Regions from separate parts of the Variovorax sp. GW823-FHT04B03 genome, predicted to be linked through region 2. Evidence: predicted binding sites of a transcription regulator. Region 2 holds the regulator's gene; each other region holds the start of a gene.
What was found. The regulator sigma-54, encoded in region 2, starts transcription at its own class of promoters, with help from an activator protein. The targets are predictions, from matches to a motif close to TGGCANGNAANCTGCTTT.
Positions count from the first base shown of each region.

Region 1: the regulator sigma-54 is predicted to act here: its motif matches at 1,666-1,683, upstream of AC1RAD_RS17960 (nitrate regulatory protein).
Region 3: the regulator sigma-54 is predicted to act here: its motif matches at 1,604-1,621, upstream of AC1RAD_RS18605 (ammonium transporter).
Region 4: the regulator sigma-54 is predicted to act here: its motif matches at 2,535-2,552, upstream of AC1RAD_RS00395 (TorF family putative porin).

Region 1 covers NZ_JBXAIT010000004.1:124,544-128,839, forward strand. The annotation lists gene AC1RAD_RS17950 (alpha/beta hydrolase) at 1-617, shown strand, start outside; gene tsaD (tRNA (adenosine(37)-N6)-threonylcarbamoyltransferase complex transferase subunit TsaD) at 553-1,614, opposite strand; gene AC1RAD_RS17960 (nitrate regulatory protein) at 1,715-2,980, shown strand; gene AC1RAD_RS17965 (CmpA/NrtA family ABC transporter substrate-binding protein) at 3,299-4,296, shown strand, end outside.
Region 2 covers NZ_JBXAIT010000001.1:391,629-395,924, reverse strand. The annotation lists gene AC1RAD_RS01760 (LysE family translocator) at 1-281, shown strand, start outside; gene AC1RAD_RS01755 (phospholipase D family protein) at 286-1,902, opposite strand; gene rpoN (RNA polymerase factor sigma-54) at 1,913-3,502, opposite strand; gene lptB (LPS export ABC transporter ATP-binding protein) at 3,657-4,296, opposite strand, start outside.
Region 3 covers NZ_JBXAIT010000004.1:280,293-284,588, reverse strand. The annotation lists gene AC1RAD_RS18615 (acyltransferase family protein) at 1-436, opposite strand, end outside; gene AC1RAD_RS18610 (LytTR family DNA-binding domain-containing protein) at 583-1,518, shown strand; gene AC1RAD_RS18605 (ammonium transporter) at 1,692-2,894, shown strand; gene AC1RAD_RS18600 (M14 family metallopeptidase) at 3,010-3,945, shown strand; gene AC1RAD_RS18595 (hypothetical protein) at 3,963-4,292, opposite strand.
Region 4 covers NZ_JBXAIT010000001.1:94,786-99,081, reverse strand. The annotation lists gene AC1RAD_RS00405 (ammonium transporter) at 1-1,186, opposite strand, end outside; gene glnK (P-II family nitrogen regulator) at 1,216-1,554, opposite strand; gene AC1RAD_RS00395 (TorF family putative porin) at 1,625-2,491, opposite strand; gene AC1RAD_RS00390 (YifB family Mg chelatase-like AAA ATPase) at 2,709-4,247, shown strand; gene AC1RAD_RS00385 (serine/threonine-protein kinase) at 4,260-4,296, opposite strand, start outside.

The sequences.
Region 1 (4,296 bases), on a different contig from region 2:
ATGCGCTGCTGGTCGATGCGGACGTCTCCTACTACTACGACCAGACCCTCAGCGAGCGGCTGCATGCCGACGTCATCGAGCCCCAGCGGGCCAAGGGCTACACCTCGATCTGGCTGGTCGGCATTTCCATCGGCGGGTTCGGCGCACTGATCCACGAACTGGCACGCCCGGGCTCGGTGGACGGCATCGTGGCGCTGGCGCCCTACCTGGGGCGCCGCGTGCTCGGTGCGGAAATCAAGAAGGCCGGCGGCCTGCGCGCCTGGCAGGCGCCCACCGGGCCGCAGCCCGACGAGGAACCCGACCGCAAGCTCTGGCCCTTCTTCCAGCAGTACCTGGCGCCGAAGCCTTCCCAGGACCTGCCGCCGCTGTACCTGGGTTTCGGCCTGGCCGACCGCTTTGCCAGCAACCACAAGCTGCTGGCCGACGCCCTGCCCCCGGGGCGCGTGTTCACCACCGAAGGCGGCCACGACTGGCCCGAGTGGCGCCAGCTGTGGCGCAACGTGCTCGACGTGCTGCCGCTGCCCTCGCTGGGGCGTGCACGGCCGCAGCCGGCTACACGGTTTCCGGCAGCGGCGTCTCGGGCGTCATCAGCGATGCCATCGGCCATCGCGGCTTGACGTCGAAGGCATAGCGCTCCGAGGCCTGCGACAGGCCTGATTGCAGCCGCATCGCCGCCGCCATGGCGATCATGGCGCCGTTGTCGGTGCACAGGTGCAGCTCGGGGTAGTGCACGCGCACCTTGCGCTTCGCGCAGGCCGCGTTCAGTTGCTCGCGCAGGTTCTTGTTGGCCCCCACGCCACCCGCCACCACCAGCCGCTTCAGGCCGGTCTGGTCCAGCGCCGCGAGCGACTTCTTCAGCAGCACCTCGACGATGGCCGCCTGCGTGGACGCCGCCAGGTCGGCCTTGCGCGCCTCGAGCTGGTCGCCGAGCTTCTTGGCCTGCGTGAGCACGGCCGTCTTCAGTCCGGCAAACGAAAAGTCGAGATCGCCGCTGTGCAGCAGCGGGCGCGGCAGCTTGAAGGCCGCGGCGTCGCCCTCTTCGGCCAGCTTCGCCAGCCAGGGGCCGCCGGGGTACGGCAGGCCCATGAGCTTGGCGCTCTTGTCGAAGGCCTCGCCCGCCGCGTCGTCGATGGTCTCGCCGAGCAGTTCGTAGCGGCCCACGCCGTCGACCCGCATCAGCTGCGTGTGACCACCCGACACCAGCAGCGCCACGAACGGAAATTCGGGCGGATCGGCGCTCAGGAACGGCGACAGCAGATGCCCTTCGAGGTGATGCACCCCCAGCACCGGCTTGCCCAGCGCCACGCCGAGCGCGCAGGCCACGCCGGCGCCCACGAGCAGCGCACCGGCCAGGCCCGGGCCGCGCGTGTAGGCCACCACGTCGATCTCGGCCAGCGAGCGCCCGGCCTCGGCCATGACGGCTTCGGTGAGCGGCAGCACGCGACGGATGTGGTCGCGGCTGGCCAGCTCGGGCACCACGCCGCCGTAGGCCTGGTGCATGGCGATCTGGCTGTGCAGCGCGTGCGAACGCAGCAGCGGCAGCGCGTCGCCGTGCGACTCGACCAGCGCCACGCCGGTCTCGTCGCAGGATGATTCGATTCCCAACAAGAGCATGGCGCCGAGTGTAGGGGCCGCCCGCCGGCGGCGCCGGCGAAGGGGCAAGCGAGGCACGGAAGTTGCACGAGCGGAAGGCGCCCCTTCCGCGCCCCCACGAATGACTTCCGGCCTGAGCTTCCTGATCGCCGCGCGCCGATGCGAGATCGACGCGCTGGACCAGCTCGCGCGCACCAGCGAGCTGGTCGGCGCCATCGGGCGGCTCGTGCATGCGCTGCAGCGCGAGCGCGGCATGTCGAACGTGTTCCTGGCCTCGCACGGCGGGCGCTTTGCCGACCAGCGCGGCCCGCAGATCGCTGAATGCCTGGCGCTCGAGCAGCAGGTGCGCGCCGGCTTCGACCGGCTCGAGGCCGAGCACCACCGCGCGGTGGGCGCCGGCCACGGCGCGCGCCTGTTCAGCCGCATCGCCTGGGTGCTGCCCGGCCTGGACGCCCTGCCCGCGCTGCGCCGGCGCATCGACGCGCTCGAACTCCAGCCCGCGCAGGCCGTGGCCGCCTTCGCCAAGCTCGTGGCCGGCCTGCTGGCGGTGGTGTTCGAGGCGGCCGATGGCGCCACCGACCCCGAGATCTCGCGCCTGCTGGTGGCGATGTTCAACTTCATGCAGGGCAAGGAGTTCGCCGGCCAGGAGCGGGCCTTCGGCGCCGCCGCGCTCGCGCTGGGCCGTGGCGACGACGCGCAGCGCCAGCAGTGGCGCCACCTCATCGAGTCGCAGGAGCGCTGCTTCCAGGTGTTCATCGATTTCTCGGGCGACGCGGTGCGCACGCTCTGGCACGACAGCCAGTCGGACGCCGTGCTGGCCGAGCTCGAGCGCCTGCGCCGCAAGGGCGCCACCTCGGTGCCGGCCGACGCGCTGCTGAGCCAGGCCTGGTTCGACTGCTGCACGCGGCGCATCGACGCCATGCAAACGGTCGAGAACCGCCTCTCGGCCGACCTGCGCGCGCTGTGCGACCACAAGACCGCCCAGGCGCGCAGCGAGCTGGCGGCCTACCGGCAGCTGCTCGGCACGCTGGCCCCGCAGGCCGGCGGCGCGCTGTTCTTCGACGATGCCCAACAGGCGCAGGACGCCACGCCCGCGCAACTCGGGCGCCACCTCGAACGCTCGGTGCTCGACATGGTCCAGGAGCAGTCGCAGCGCCTGCAGGCCATGAGCGACGAGCTCGACACCGTGCGCGCCTCGCTCAACGAACGCAAGATCGTCGAGCGCGCCAAGGGCCTGCTGATGGCGCACCGGCGCCTGAGCGAGGCCGAGGCGCACAAGATGCTGCGCCAGACCGCCATGAACCAGAAGCGCCGCCTCGTCGACGTGGCCGAGTCGATGCTGGCCATGGCCGACTACCTGCCGCTCGAGCCTGCACCGCGGCGCTGAGCCGGGCCGCTTGGATTGGTGCAGCGCACAACAGTTGTGCGTCGCCCGGGTTAGCGAGCCAGCAGGAACTTTCCCCTGCGCCGGCGCGCCCTGCCAGCTATCTTTTCCATAGCTCCCACCGGTGGTTGCGGGCTGGCACACCGCTTGCATGGAGCTTGTCACAGACCGCAAGGTCTTCAGGCAGGTTGCACCCAACGGCGGGTGCGGCCCACCGAACCGGACAAAGGCGTCCCCATCCCGCAAGGGCTCGTTCACGAGCAGCCCCTGCGCGGTGCGGACGCCTTTTCGTTTTTGTCTTTCACTTCTGGAGCCCCGCCCATGTCCGATCTGCTGCTGAAAACCAAACTGAGCCGGCGCCGCGTGCTGCAGGCCGCCGCCCTCGGCGCCGTGGGCATCGACCCGGCGCTGCGCGCCGCCGTCTGGGCCCAGGGCTCGGACAAGCCCGAGAAGGAAGAAGTGAAGATCGGCTTCATCCCGCTGACCGATTGCGCCAGCGTGGTGATGGCCTCGGTGCTGGGCATCGACAAGAAGTACGGCGTGAAGATCGTGCCGAGCAAGGAAGCCAGCTGGGCCGGCGTGCGCGACAAGCTCGTGAACGGCGACCTCGACATGGCGCACGTGCTCTACGGCCTCGTGTACGGCATGCACCTGGGCGTGAGCGGCCCGAAGAAGGACATGGCCGTGCTCATGACCCTCAACAACAACGGCCAGGCCATCACGCTGTCCAAGAAGCTGGCCGACAAGGGCGCGGTCGATGCCGCCTCGCTCGCCAAGCTCATCGCCAAGGAAAAGGGCGAGTACACCTTCGCCCACACCTTCCCCACCGGCACCCACGCCATGTGGCTCTACTACTGGCTCGCCTCGGCCGGCATCGACCCGTTCAAGGACGTGAAGAACATCACCGTGCCGCCCCCGCAGATGGTGGCCAACATGCGCGTGGGCAACATGGACGGCTACTGCGTGGGCGAGCCCTGGGGCCAGCGCGCGATCATGGACGGCATCGGCTTCACCGGCATCACCACCCAGGACATCTGGAAGGACCACCCCGAGAAGGTGCTGGGCTGCACCGCGGAGTTCACGAAGAAGTACCCGAACACCGCGCGCGCCGTCACGGCCGCGATCCTCGAGGCCGGCAAGTGGATCGACACCGGCCTGCAGAACAAGAACAAGATGGCCGAAACCATTGCTGACAAGAGCTACGTCAACACCAGCGTGGACGCGATCAACCAGCGCATCCTGGGCCGCTACACCAACGGCCTGGGCAAGAGCTGGGACGACCCCAACCACATGAAGTTCTACAACGGCGGCGCCGTGAA
Region 2 (4,296 bases):
GCCTGGCCACGCAGATCAGCAACCCGAAGACGGCGGTGGTGTACGCGAGCATCTTCGCGGCCTTCCTGCCGCGCGAGGTGCCGCTGGTGCTGGCGCTCGCGGTGCCGGCGGTGATCTTCTGCATCGAGACGGGCTGGTACGCGATCGTCGCGCTGGCGCTGTCCTCGGCCGCACCGCGCGCGGCCTACCTGCGCTACAAGACCTGGATCGACCGCGCGGCCGGCGGCGTGATGGGCCTGCTGGGCCTGCGGCTGGTGTGGTCGGCCGTGCGCGGCACCTGAGGCCCTAGAGCAAGCTCTCGGGCGTGAGCGGCGACAGCAGCTCGAGCATCGTGCGGTCCCAGAAGCCCGAGTCGGGCTCTTCGTGCAGAACGGTGGTCTTGCCGCCTTCCTCGCTGACCCACTCGATGCGCCGCGAGCCGGTGGCGCCCGCATCGGCGCCTTCGGCAAAGCGCAGCCGGTAGGCGCCCTGCTGCTTGAGCACGTCGAGCAGCTTCAGGGTCTGCTGCGCCATCTCGGGGCTGCGGATGAACAGGCCGATCTCGGTGTTGTGGATCTCGGAGCGCGGATCGAAATTCATCGAGCCGACGAACAGGATGCGCTGGTCGATCACCGCCGACTTGGCATGCAGCCGCCCCACCGACGTGCCGAACAAACCCAGCCGCACGCTGCGCCGCGTGCGCGCGGAACTCAGCTCGTGCAGCTCGGCGCCCAGCGCGAGCATGTCGGCGCGGTAGCGGCGGTAGGCGGTGTGGACCAGCGGTTCGTCGGTGGCGGCGAGCGAGTTGGTGACCACGCTGATCTTCACGTTGCGCCCGCGGATCTCGCGCATCACCTCCAGCCCCGACGCGCCCGGGATCAGGTAGGGCGAGACCAGCGTCACCTCGCTGCGCGCGCGGCGCATCTGCTCGACCACGTTGTAGCGCACGCTGTCCACGTCGAGCAGCGGCACGCCGCCATACGACGCGGTCTTGCCGATCACGCGGTCAGGTGAATCGGCATACGCCTCGGCGGTGGTCCAGATCAGGCCGAGCTTGCCGGCGTCGAGGTCGTCGGCCACGGGGCTGTAGCCGAGCAGGTCGTTGGGCGCGGGCCTGGGCGGTGGGGGCGTGGTGTCGGGGCCGGTGGCGGCGTCGAAGCGGCGCTGCAGCTCTTCGCGCGGCAGGTCGGTGTGCACGACCGCGCCGATCGGGCGCACGTGCGGGCTGTTCCAGTACTGGTCGAACAGCACGCCCAGGCGCGGGATCAGCGCACCCGTGACGAAGGTGTCGAGGTCGATGAAGTTCGGGCCCGTGGTGCGGCGGAAGTACTGGTTGCCGATGTTGCGCCCGCCCGCCACCGCCATCGCGCCGTCGGCGATGAAGAGCTTGTTGTGCATGCGGCGGTTGACGCGGCTGAAGTCGAACAGCGATGCGGTGAAGCGCTTGAGCAGGCTGCCGCGCCCGGCCGGGAACGGGTTGAACAGGCGCAGCTCCACGTTCGGCGTGGCGGCAAGGCCGAGCAGCAGTTCGTCTTCGCCGGACGTGTACAGGTCGTCCATCAACAGGCGCACGCGCACCCCGCGCTGGGCCGCATCGCGCAGGGTGCGCAGCAGGTAGCGGCCGGTCTCGTCGTTCTCGATCTGGTAGTACTGCACGTCGAGCGTGCGCTGCGCGCGGCGCGCCAGCTGCAGCCGCGTGTCGAAGGCGAAGTCGCCGCCGGGCATCAGGCGAAAGCCGCTGAGGTCGGGATCGGGCTGCGAGGCCAGCGCGATCTTGCCGAGCGCGGTGTCGGCCGAGACGGCGATGGCCTTGGTGGGCGGGCGCGGTGCCTCGTCGGGCAGCGTGGCGCAGCCGGCAAACAGCAGCGCCGCCGCGATGACGACCACCCAATGCCCACAACGCGACAGCAGGCGGCTCGTCATCGTCGGTCTTCTACAGGGCTTTGCGCAGGTTGGCGGGCGCGATGCGCAGCGCTTCGCGGTACTTGGCGACGGTGCGGCGCGCGCACTCGATGCCCTGCTCTTTCAGCATCTCGGAGATCTGGCTGTCGGACAGCGGCTTCTTGATGCTCTCGGAACTCACGAACTGCTTGATCAGCGCGCGCACCGCGGTGCTCGACGCGTTGCCGCCGGTCTCGGTGCCCAGCGCCGAGCCGAAGAAGTACTTCAGCTCGACCGTGCCGAAGGGCGTGGCCATGTACTTGGCGGTGGTCACGCGCGAGATGGTCGACTCGTGCAGGCCCAGTTCGTCGGCGATCTCGCGCAGCACCAGCGGGCGCATGGCCAGCTCGCCGTGCACGAAGTAGCTCTTCTGCCGCTCGACGATGGCGTTGCTCACGCGCAGGATGGTGTCGAAGCGCTGCTGGATGTTCTTGATGAACCAGCGCGCCTCCTGCAGCCGCTGCGACAGCGCCTGGCTGCCTTCGCCCTTGTGCGACTTGAGCGCGCCGGCGTAGATGTCGTGCACGCGCAGGCGCGGCATGACCTCGGGGTTGAGCATGACGCGGAACTTCACGTTGGTGCCGCGCCCGGTCTTGGTGACGATCACGTCGGGAATGACGATGTTGCGCTCGACGTCGACGAAACGGCGGCCCGGCTTGGGTTCGAGCCGCGCAATGATCTGCAGCGCCGAGCGCACCAGGTCTTCGTTGGTGCGCGTGAGCGTGGCCAGGCGCTTGAAGTCGCGCCGCGCGAGCAGCTCCATGGGCTGCTTGCAGATCGCGATGGCGGTCTTGCGGATGAGCGCTTCGGCCTCGGTCTCGTCTTCGCTGGCGAGCGCCTTCAGCTGGATGCTCAGGCATTCGCCGAGGTCGCGCGCGCCGACGCCCACCGGCTCCAGGCTCTGCAGCAGGCCCAGCGCCACCTGGAAGTGGTGCACGAGGTCGTCGAACTGGTCGTTGTCGTCGCCCGCCAGGCCCGAGGCCAGCGCGGGCAGCGAGTCTTCGAGGTAGCCGTCGTCGTTGAGCGATTCGATCAGGAAGCGCAGCGCGGCGCAGTCGTTTTCATTGAGCCGCAGGCTCAACGCCTGGCGGTGCAGGAAGGACTGCAGCGACTCCTGGCTGCGCGCGAGTTCGGTGGCATCGGCCCGTTCGTCGTCGCCCAGGTTGTTCTGGCGCGCGGGCGCGTCGCTGCCCCACTCGCTGTCGTCGGGCGCCATGTCGACGGTGCCGTCGCCTTCCCAGTCGGGCTCGCGCTCGGCGATCTCGGCGGCGGGGCCGTCGGTGTCGGGGGTCGAGGTGCTGGTGTCGCTGGACGTGGAGGAAGTGCTGGCGGCGGACGGCGTGAACTCGGCCTCACCCTCGCCCGCGTCGTCGCGCGGCACCGGCGCGTCGGCCGTGTCCAGCCCGAACTCCTCGCGCGCCGCTTCTTCCGCGGTGCGTTCGAGGAACGGGTTCTCGTCCAGCATCTGCTCCACCTCCTGGCTCAGTTCGAGCGTGGAGAGCTGGAGCAGGCGAATGGACTGCTGCAGCTGTGGCGTCAGCGCCAGATGCTGCGAGACGCGAAGGGACAGCCCTTGCTTCATGAGGAAATGGCTCCCCCCCAGGCTGCGCGCTTCGCGCTACGCCAACCCCCTACCGGGGGCGGGCCGGCCGCTTCGGGCGGCCGTGCGCGGCGGCCCCCGCGAGGAAGCTCCGCGCGGACGGCGGCCACGATGATCCTTGACCCTCGCCGCACGGTCACATCCGGAAGTGCTCGCCCAGGTACACCCTGCGTACCTCGGCGTTGTCGACGATCTCCGAGGGTGTGCCTTGTGCCAGCACGTGCCCGTCGCTGATGATGAACGCGTGATCGCAGATGCCCAGCGTTTCACGCACGTTGTGGTCGGTGATGAGCACGCCGATGCCGCGCTCTTTCAGGAAACTGATGATCCGCTGGATCTCGATCACCGCGATCGGGTCGATGCCGGCGAAGGGCTCGTCCAGCAGGATGAAGCGCGGCTGGGTGGCCAGCGCGCGTGCAATTTCAACGCGGCGACGCTCGCCGCCCGACAGCGCGAGCGCGGGCGAATCGCGCAGGTGGTCCACGCGCAGGTCGGCCAGCAGGTCGGCCAGTCGCTCTTCGGTGTGCTGCTTGGTCAGCGGCATCATGCGGCCGTTGGCGTCGGGCTCGCGCTGCAGCTCGAGCACGGCGCGCACGTTTTCCTCGACCGTGAGCTTGCGGAAGATCGAGGCCTCCTGCGGCAGGTAGCTCAGGCCCATGCGCGCGCGGCGGTGAATAGGCATGTGGGCGATGGGCTCGCCGTCGATGGTGATCTCGCCGGCGTCGGCGCGCACCAGCCCGACGATCATGTAGAACGAGGTGGTCTTGCCCGCGCCG
Region 3 (4,296 bases), on a different contig from region 2:
ACGCCCCCTTGGGCCACGGCGCGCCCATCGACAGGTAGCGCAGCAGGAAGGTGCCGAAGCCCGGCGCCACCAACCCGCGCGCCACGCCTTCGGCATAGGCCTGGTAGGGCACGACCACCGCCATGCCGAAGGCCAGCGGCAGCATCAGCCGCAGCCCCCGGCTGCGCAGCAGGCCCCAGGTACCCTGGCCCCGGCTCAGGAAACCGAGCGACACGCCCGAGATCAGGAAGACCAGGTCCATGCGCCACAGGTTCAGCACCCGCATCGGCCACGGCAGCCACTCGGCCGCGTGCGGGCTCTTCAGGTGCCAGGGCCAGTCGGCCACGTAGTACATGCCCACGTGGTAGAGGATGACGAGCAGGAAGGCGAGGGCGCGCAGGGCGTCGATGTCGTGGCGGCGCTGCGGTGCGAGGGCTGAAACGGGATCGGAGGGCATGGCGGGCTCCTGGAACGAAGAAACGGCGGCCATCGTGGCCCCCGCGCCCGTCCCCGGGGCCATCGCCGGGACGGATCGGCTCGGATTTGTGACGAACGGTGGCCCCCAGGGACGAAATCCGGCCCCCGGTTCGCGAGAATCCCCGCATGAGCGAGCCGCACAAGAACCTGTACGAGCGCTACGAACCGATCCGACGGTACGTCGAGGTCGGCTTCTGGATCGTGCTGATGACGGTGCATGCCGCGATCAGCACCGTGGTCGCGCTCATCGACGCCCGCAGCCGCGCCGTGCCGCGCGCGAACTGGGAGGTCGTCACCTGGGAGGTGTCGAGCCACATCGCGCTGCTGGCCCTGGTGCCGGTGCTGGTGGCCGTGGAGCGCCGGCTGTCGCCGCTGGCGCGCGACCACTGGGTGCGCTTTCTTGCGGGGCACCTGGTGGCCAGCGTGCTCCTGAGCCTGGCGCACGTGGCGGCGATGTTCGGGCTGCGCGCCGCGGTGTACGCGGCCGCCGGCGAGCCCTACGACTTCGCCGGCGCCATGGGGCGATGGGGCTACGAGTACCTGAAGGACGTGCGCGTCTACGCCACGATGGTCTTCGGCGTGTGGGCCTACCGGCTCTTCATGCTGCGGCTGCAGGGCGAGGCGCGCGTGCTCGATCCGCCGGAAGAGGGCGTGGCGCCGGTGCCCGAGGCGCTGGCGGAACCGGAGGGTTTCGAACCCTCCGTGCAGGACGTGCCCCCGCCGGCAGCCCCACCGCCGGCCCGCCCCGAACGCTTCCTCGTGCGCAAGCTGCGCCGCGAATTCCTCATCGCCGCCACCGACATCGACTGGCTGCAGGCCGAGGGCAACTACGTCGGCCTGCACGTCAACGGCCACGACTACCTGCTGCGCGCCACGCTCACCGACTTCCTGACCCAGCTCGACCCGGCCACCTTCGTGCGCGTGCACCGCAGCCACGCGGTGAACCTGGGCCGCATCAAGGAGATCGAGCCGCTCGACGGCGGCGACGCCCGGCTGCACATGCACGACGGCACGAGCGTGCCCTGCAGCCGGCGGTATCGCGACGCGCTGCGCGGCGGCTGAGCGCTCCGGCGGCGCGTTCCGATCCGGTGCGTGCCCTGCGAAATCGGCCCATTCCTGGGTCGTTTCGCACCATTCAAGAGCCTGCAGGCACCATTTTTGCTTTCTTGCGCCGGCGCCCCGAGCCGTTCGGGTGCGACGCACCAAATCAAACCAAAAACCTGCAAGAAGCTCTCATGGACGCACTCAAACAGGGCGCTGACGCGCTGTTCATCCTTCTCGGCGCCATCATGGTCCTGGCCATGCATGCCGGCTTTGCCTTCCTGGAATTGGGCACCGTGCGCAAGAAGAACCAGGTCAATGCGCTGGTCAAGATCCTGGTCGACTTCTCGGTCTCGACCATCGTGTACTTCCTGGTGGGCTACGGCGTGGCCTACGGCACCCATTTCTTCGTCAGCGCCACCGAACTGTCGGCAAGAAGCGGCTACGAGCTGGTGAAGTTCTTCTTCCTGCTGACCTTCGCGGCGGCCATCCCGGCCATCATCTCGGGCGGCATCGCCGAGCGGGCCAAGTTCTGGCCGCAATTGATCGCCACCGCGGTGATCGTCGGTTTCGTCTACCCGCTGTACGAGGGCATCGCCTGGAACAAGGCCTTCGGCATCCAGGGCTGGATCGCCTCGGTCACCGGCCACGAGTTTCATGACTTCGCCGGTTCGGTCGTCGTGCACGCCGTGGGCGGCTGGCTCGCGTTGCCGGCCGTGCTGCTGCTGGGCGCGCGCCGCAACCGCTACCGCGGCGACGGCTCGCTCAGCGCACACCCGCCGTCGAACATCCCGTTCCTGGCGCTGGGCGCGTGGGTGCTGTGCGTGGGCTGGTTCGGCTTCAACGTGATGAGCGCGCAGAGCATCGACAAGATCTCGGGCCTCGTCGCCGTCAACTCGCTGATGGCCATGGTCGGCGGCACGCTGGTGGCGCTGGCCATGGGCAAGAACGACCCCGGCTTCGTCTACAACGGCCCGCTCGCCGGCCTCGTGGCCGTGTGCGCCGGCTCCGACCTCATGCACCCGCTGGGCGCGCTCGTGGCGGGCGGCGTGGCCGGCGCCATCTTCGTCTTCATGTTCACGCGCACCCAGAACAAATGGAAGATCGACGACGTGCTCGGCGTGTGGCCGCTGCACGGCCTGTGCGGCACCTGGGGCGGCATCGCGGCCGGTATCTTCGGCACCCAGGCGCTGGGCGGCATCGGCGGCGTGAACCTGTGGGCGCAGCTCATCGGCACCTTGCTCGGCGTGGTCTGGGCGCTGATCGGCGGTGCGGTGGTGTACGGCGTGCTCAAGGCGACCATGGGGCTGCGGCTGTCGCAGGAAGAGGAATACGACGGGGCGGACCTGTCGATCCACCACATTTCGGCGACGCCGGAGCGGGAAGTGAACTGGTGAGGGCGATGCGGCTCAGGACATGAGCCGCATCGGGGGATTTGCGGCGCACGGCACGAATTTGCCAGCTGTAGCAAACTTGCCGGCGGCCTCCGATCCCACCTGTTCACCACCCCCAATGACCCAATCTCCCCCCGCCCTCGAAGTCCTCCCCCGCGATCTTTCCGCCTACCGCGAGGGCAACGTCGGCATCGACTACGTGCACCGCTTCGAGTCCGGCAAGCCCGGCCCGCACGTGCTGATCAACGCGCTGACGCACGGCAACGAGATCTGCGGCATGACCGCTGCCACGCACCTGCTCGACACCGGCGTGCGCCCGAAGATCGGCACGCTCACCGTCAGCTTTGCCAACGTGGCGGCCTACGAGTCCTTCAACGAGGCGCTGCCTTTCGACAGCCGCCAGCTGGTGCACAACCTCAACCGCGTGTGGTCGCCCGAATGGCTCGACGGCAGCGAGGACAGCCCCGAGCTGCGCCGCGCCCGCGAGTTGCGCCCGGTGGTGAGCGCGGCCGACCACATCCTCGACATCCATTCCACGAGCCAGCCCGTGATCCCGTTCTGGGTGTACCCGGCCTTCGACCGCAACGCCGAGGCCGCCATGGCCATCGGCCGCCCGTCGGTGCACCTGGTGATGCCCGACGGCCTGGGCTCGGGCACGCCGCTGATCCAGCACGGCCAGCATGGCCGGGCCGACGGCAAGGGCGTGGCGCTGGTGGCCGAGTGCGGCCAGCATTTCCTGCGCTCGGCCTCCGAGCTGGCCACCGCCATCTCGCTCGACTTCCTGGCGCACTTCGGCCTCATCGACAAGGACCCGGCCGTGCCCGCGCCCGGCGAGCAGCGTCGCTTCGAGCTGCTGCAGACGCACGTGATCAAGTCGGAAGACTTCGCCTTCGTGCGCCCGCTGATCGGCTTCGAGACCTTCGCCAAGGGCGAGCTGATCGCCACCAACGGCCCGGACGAAATCCGCGCGCCGTGCGACGACTGCACGATCTTCATGCCCGCGCAGCGAACGATCGTGGGGCGCGAGGCGGTGTACCTGACCAGGCCGCTCTGAGGCCGGCGTTCTTCAGTTCAGCAGATCAGCAGGTGCCGCGGTTTGTCCGCGGTGCTGTAGTCGGCATGCCAGTAGTGCGGGTCGTCGCAGAGGCTGAAAGCGGCCTGCTTGCCGGCGTGCCGGGCCGTGAAGTGCCTTTGGAGCGTGACGTGCACCGAGCCCTCGTCGGGCCAGTCGATGCCGACATCGACGACGCGGTTGCCCGCGGCGACCTCGGCGGCGACGATCCGCTGCAGGGCGGGGTGCAAGAGGGTGTTGAGGCGGGCGAGGGCTTCGCGGCGTTCGGTGGGGGCGAACGAGGAGGCGAGGCAGGCTTCGGTGAAGAGGGTCGGCGCTTTGTCACGCATGACG
Region 4 (4,296 bases), 300 kb from region 2:
TGGCACCCAGGATGCCGCCCACGCCGTGCACGCCGAACACGTCGAACGCGTCGTCCGCGCCGAGCATGCGCTTGAGACCGCCCACGCCCCACAGGCAGACCAGGCCGGCCAGCAAGCCCATCACGATCGAGCCCATCGGGCCGACGAAACCGGCGGCGGGCGTGACAGCCACGAGGCCGGCCACGGCACCGGATGCAGCGCCCAGCATCGAGGCCTTGCCCTTGTGCAGGCTCTCACCCAGGATCCACGACAGGGCCGCGGCGGCGGTGGCGAGCACCGTGTTCACGAAGGCCAGGCCGGCAGCCGCGTTGGCCGCACCTGCCGAGCCGGCGTTGAAGCCGAACCAGCCGACCCACAGCAGCGAGGCGCCGACCATGGTGAGCGTGAGCGAGTGCGGCGTGAAGGCTTCCTTGCCGTAGCCCACGCGCTTGCCGACCATGTAGGCACCGACCAGGCCGGCGATACCGGCGTTGATGTGCACCACGGTGCCGCCGGCGAAGTCGAGCGCGCCGTCCTTGCCCAGCAGGCCGCCGCCCCACACGATGTGGGCCATGGGCACGTAGCTGAAGGTGAACCAGATCACCGAGAACAGCAGCACGGCCGAGAACTTGGCGCGTTCTGCAAAAGCGCCGACGATCAGCGCCACGGTGATGGCCGCGAAGGTGCCCTGGAAGGCGAAGAACACGTATTCGGGGATCGTGGTCAACGCGCCGAAGGTCTCCTGCGTGATGCCCTTCATGAAGATCTTGTCGAAGCTTCCGAAGAAGTTGCCGTCGCCTGTGAAGGCCAGGCTGTAGCCGTAGATGGCCCACAGCAGGCTGATGAGCGAGAAGATCACGAAGACCTGCATCAGCACCGACAGCATGTTCTTGGAACGGCCCAGGCCGCCGTAGAACAGCGCCAGGCCGGGGATGGTCATCAGGATCACGAGCAGGGTCGAGGTGAGCATCCAGGCGGTGTCGCCGGAGTCGACCTTGGGCGCGGGAGCCGCGGCCGGTGCGGCGGGTGCGGCCTCGGCGGCCGCGGGTGCCGCAGCCGCTGCAGGAGCGGGCGCAGCAGCGGCAGGTGCAGCAGGTGCCGATGCAGCCGGTGCCTCAGGGGTGGCGGCGGGTGCCTGGGCCAGCGCCGAAGTACCGGCAACGAAGACGCTCAAGCCGAGCGCAAGAGAGACAAGAAGTTTTTTCATAGTCGTTGTTCTTTCGGGCCAGGACTCGATCAGAGGGCTTCACGGCCCGTTTCGCCGGTGCGGATGCGCACGACCTGCTCGAGGTTGTAGACAAAGATCTTGCCGTCGCCGATCTTCCCGGTGCGCGCGGCGCCTTCCACGGCCTCGATCACGCGGTCGACCAGCTCGTCGGAGATGGCCGCCTCGATCTTCACCTTGGGCAGGAAGTCGACCACGTACTCGGCGCCGCGGTACAGCTCGGTGTGGCCCTTCTGGCGACCGAAGCCCTTCACTTCCGTGACGGTGATGCCCTGCACGCCGATGGCCGAGAGCGCTTCGCGCACCTCGTCGAGCTTGAACGGTTTGATGATGGCTGTGACCAGCTTCATGATGAGTTGCTCCTTCTGGATGGATGAAAGGCGGCGCGGCAACGTGGGCCGCGCCTGGTTGTTCTGTCGATTACAGCGTCTTCGTCAGCGTGAGGATGAAGCGTGCCTTGTTGGGCGAGTAGTAGGTGGTGCCGAAGGTGCCGAAGTCGGGGATCTCGATACCCGGGTAGGCCACGACCTGGTAGTTGGACTTCTTGTTGGCGCCCTGCACCGAGCCGGTGAGCGTCAGGCCGCTGCCGAAGTCGTAGGTGGCGCCGATGTTGTAGTCCACGTAGCTCTTGTAGCCCAGGCTGCGGATGTCGCTGGACATGTTGGTGAAGCCGACGGCGGCCTTGAGCGTGACCTTGGGCACGATCTCCTTGCTGTAGGCCAGGTTCAGGTAGCCGGTGTTGCGGCCCTTCAGGCCCGAGCCCGTCTTGGCACCGGCGTAGCCGAAGTAGTCCTTGGACACCGTGTGCGAGTACTTGGCCGTGAACGAGCCGAAGCTGTCGTTGGCGTAGGTGGCGCCCACGTACAGCTCGGTGGTGTTGCCCACCGAGTTGCCCGGGTAGATGTAGGTGAGCGCACCCACGTCCATGTCGACCGGGCCGGCCTTGAACTTGTAGCCGCCGTACAGGTCACTCTCGATGCTGTTGCCCTTGAGCCAGTTGACGCTGGAGTTCCAGTTGCCGATGTAGAAGCCGCTGTCACCGAAGGCGTAGTCGAAGCCGCCCTGGATGGCGGGCTTGAAGCCCTTGGTCTTGGCGTAGTCGTTCTTGCCGATCATGTCCTGGTCCTGGCCGCGGAACTTGTAGTTCGTGGTCAGCGAGACATTGCCCGTGAGCAGGGGCGCGGGCGCCGGTGCGGCGGCGTCGGCGGCCTGGGCCATGGCGGCGCCCGAGGCGGTCAGTGCAGTGGCCAGAACGATCAACGCCTGGGCGGCGGTACGGTGCGTCATCAGGGAACTCCTCGCAAGTGTGTTGTTGGACCTGAGCACCCTCAAAGCAGGGAGCGTGCCAAACTGCACGAATACCGCCCCGGCCAGAGGGCGCAGGTGTCCGGCGATGAGCGCCAAATCGTTACAAGCCCTGTTTCCGGCAGTTGCACACGCTTGCACGCTGCACGGTCCTGGGCTTGCACGTCGCAGGCGCACCAACTTGGGGAGAGGGAGAAAAATGAGTCTGTCTTTGGTGCAAAGCCGCGCCTTGCTCGGCCTGGAGGCCGCCGCCGTCACGGTCGAGGTGCATCTGGCGAACGGCCTGCCGAGCTTCACGCTGGTCGGGCTGGCCGAGACCGAGGTCAAGGAGGCGCGCGAGCGCGTGCGCTCGGCGATCCAGAACGCCGGGCTCGAATTTCCGACCAACAAGAAGATCGTGGTCAATCTGGCGCCCGCCGATCTGCCGAAGGACTCGGGCCGCTTCGATCTGCCGATCGCCCTGGGCATCCTCGCGGCCAGCGGGCAGATCGAGAACGCGCGGCTGGCCGGCCACGAGTTCGCCGGCGAGCTGTCGCTGTCGGGCGAACTGCGCCCCGTGCGCGGCGCGCTCGCGATGGCCGTGGCCACCTACACCCAGGGCTCGGCCGTGCGGCTGGTGCTGCCCCTGGACAGCGCCCAGGAGGCCGCGCTGGTGCCGGGCGCGCAGGTGTACGGGGCCCGGCACCTGCTCGACGTGGTGCGCCAGTTCGTCGCCAGCGGCGGCGGGCCCGTCGATGCGAGCGACGACGGCTGGACCCGCGTGCGCGCCGCGCCCGGCGACGGCGCCCCGCGCTATGCCGACCTGGCCGACGTCAAGGGCCACACGGGCGCCAAACGCGCCCTCGAGATCGCCGCGGCTGGCGGCCACAGCCTGCTCATGGTGGGCGAGCCGGGCTCGGGCAAGTCGATGCTGGCGCACCGCTTCGCCGGCCTGCTGCCGCCGATGAACGTGGACGAAGCGCTGGAGAGCGCAGCCATCGCCAGCCTCGACGGCCGGCTGGCGCCCGAACGCTGGATGAGCCGCCCGACGGCCACTCCGCACCACACGGCGAGCGCGGCGGCGCTGGTGGGCGGCGGCTCGCCGCCCCGGCCGGGCGAGATCTCGCGCGCGCACCACGGCGTGCTGTTTCTCGACGAGTTCCCCGAGTTCACGCGCGCCGCCCTCGAAGCGCTGCGCGAGCCGCTGGAGACCGGCACCATCACGATCACCCGCGCCGCCCGGCGCGCGGAGTTTCCGGCCCGCTTCCAGCTCATCGCCGCGATGAACCCCTGCCCCTGCGGCTACCTCGGCTCCACGCTCAAGCCCTGCCGCTGCACGCCCGAGCGCATCGCGCGCTACCAGGGCAAGCTCAGCGGTCCGCTGCTGGACCGCATCGACCTGCACATCGAGGTGGCGGCCGTGTCGGCGCCGCAGCTGCTCGATGCGCCGGCAGGCGAATCGACCGACAGCATCCGCGCGCGCGTGGTGGGCGCACGCGACCGCGCGCTGCAACGCCAGGGCCACGCGAACCAGGCGCTGCAGGGCCGCGCGATCGACACGCACGCCGTGCTCGATGGCCCCGCCCGCCAGCTGCTGCAGCAGGCGGCCGCGCGGCTGGGCTGGTCGGCGCGCAGCACGCACCGCGCGCTGAAGGTGGCGCGCACCATCGCCGACCTCGCGGGGCAGGACGCGGTGCAGGCCGCGCATGTGGCGGAGGCGGTGCAGTACCGCCGCGCATTGCGCACCGGCACGCCCTGACGCGCTGCCCTCTTACTTGAACTCGTGGCTCACCACCGGTGCGGACTTG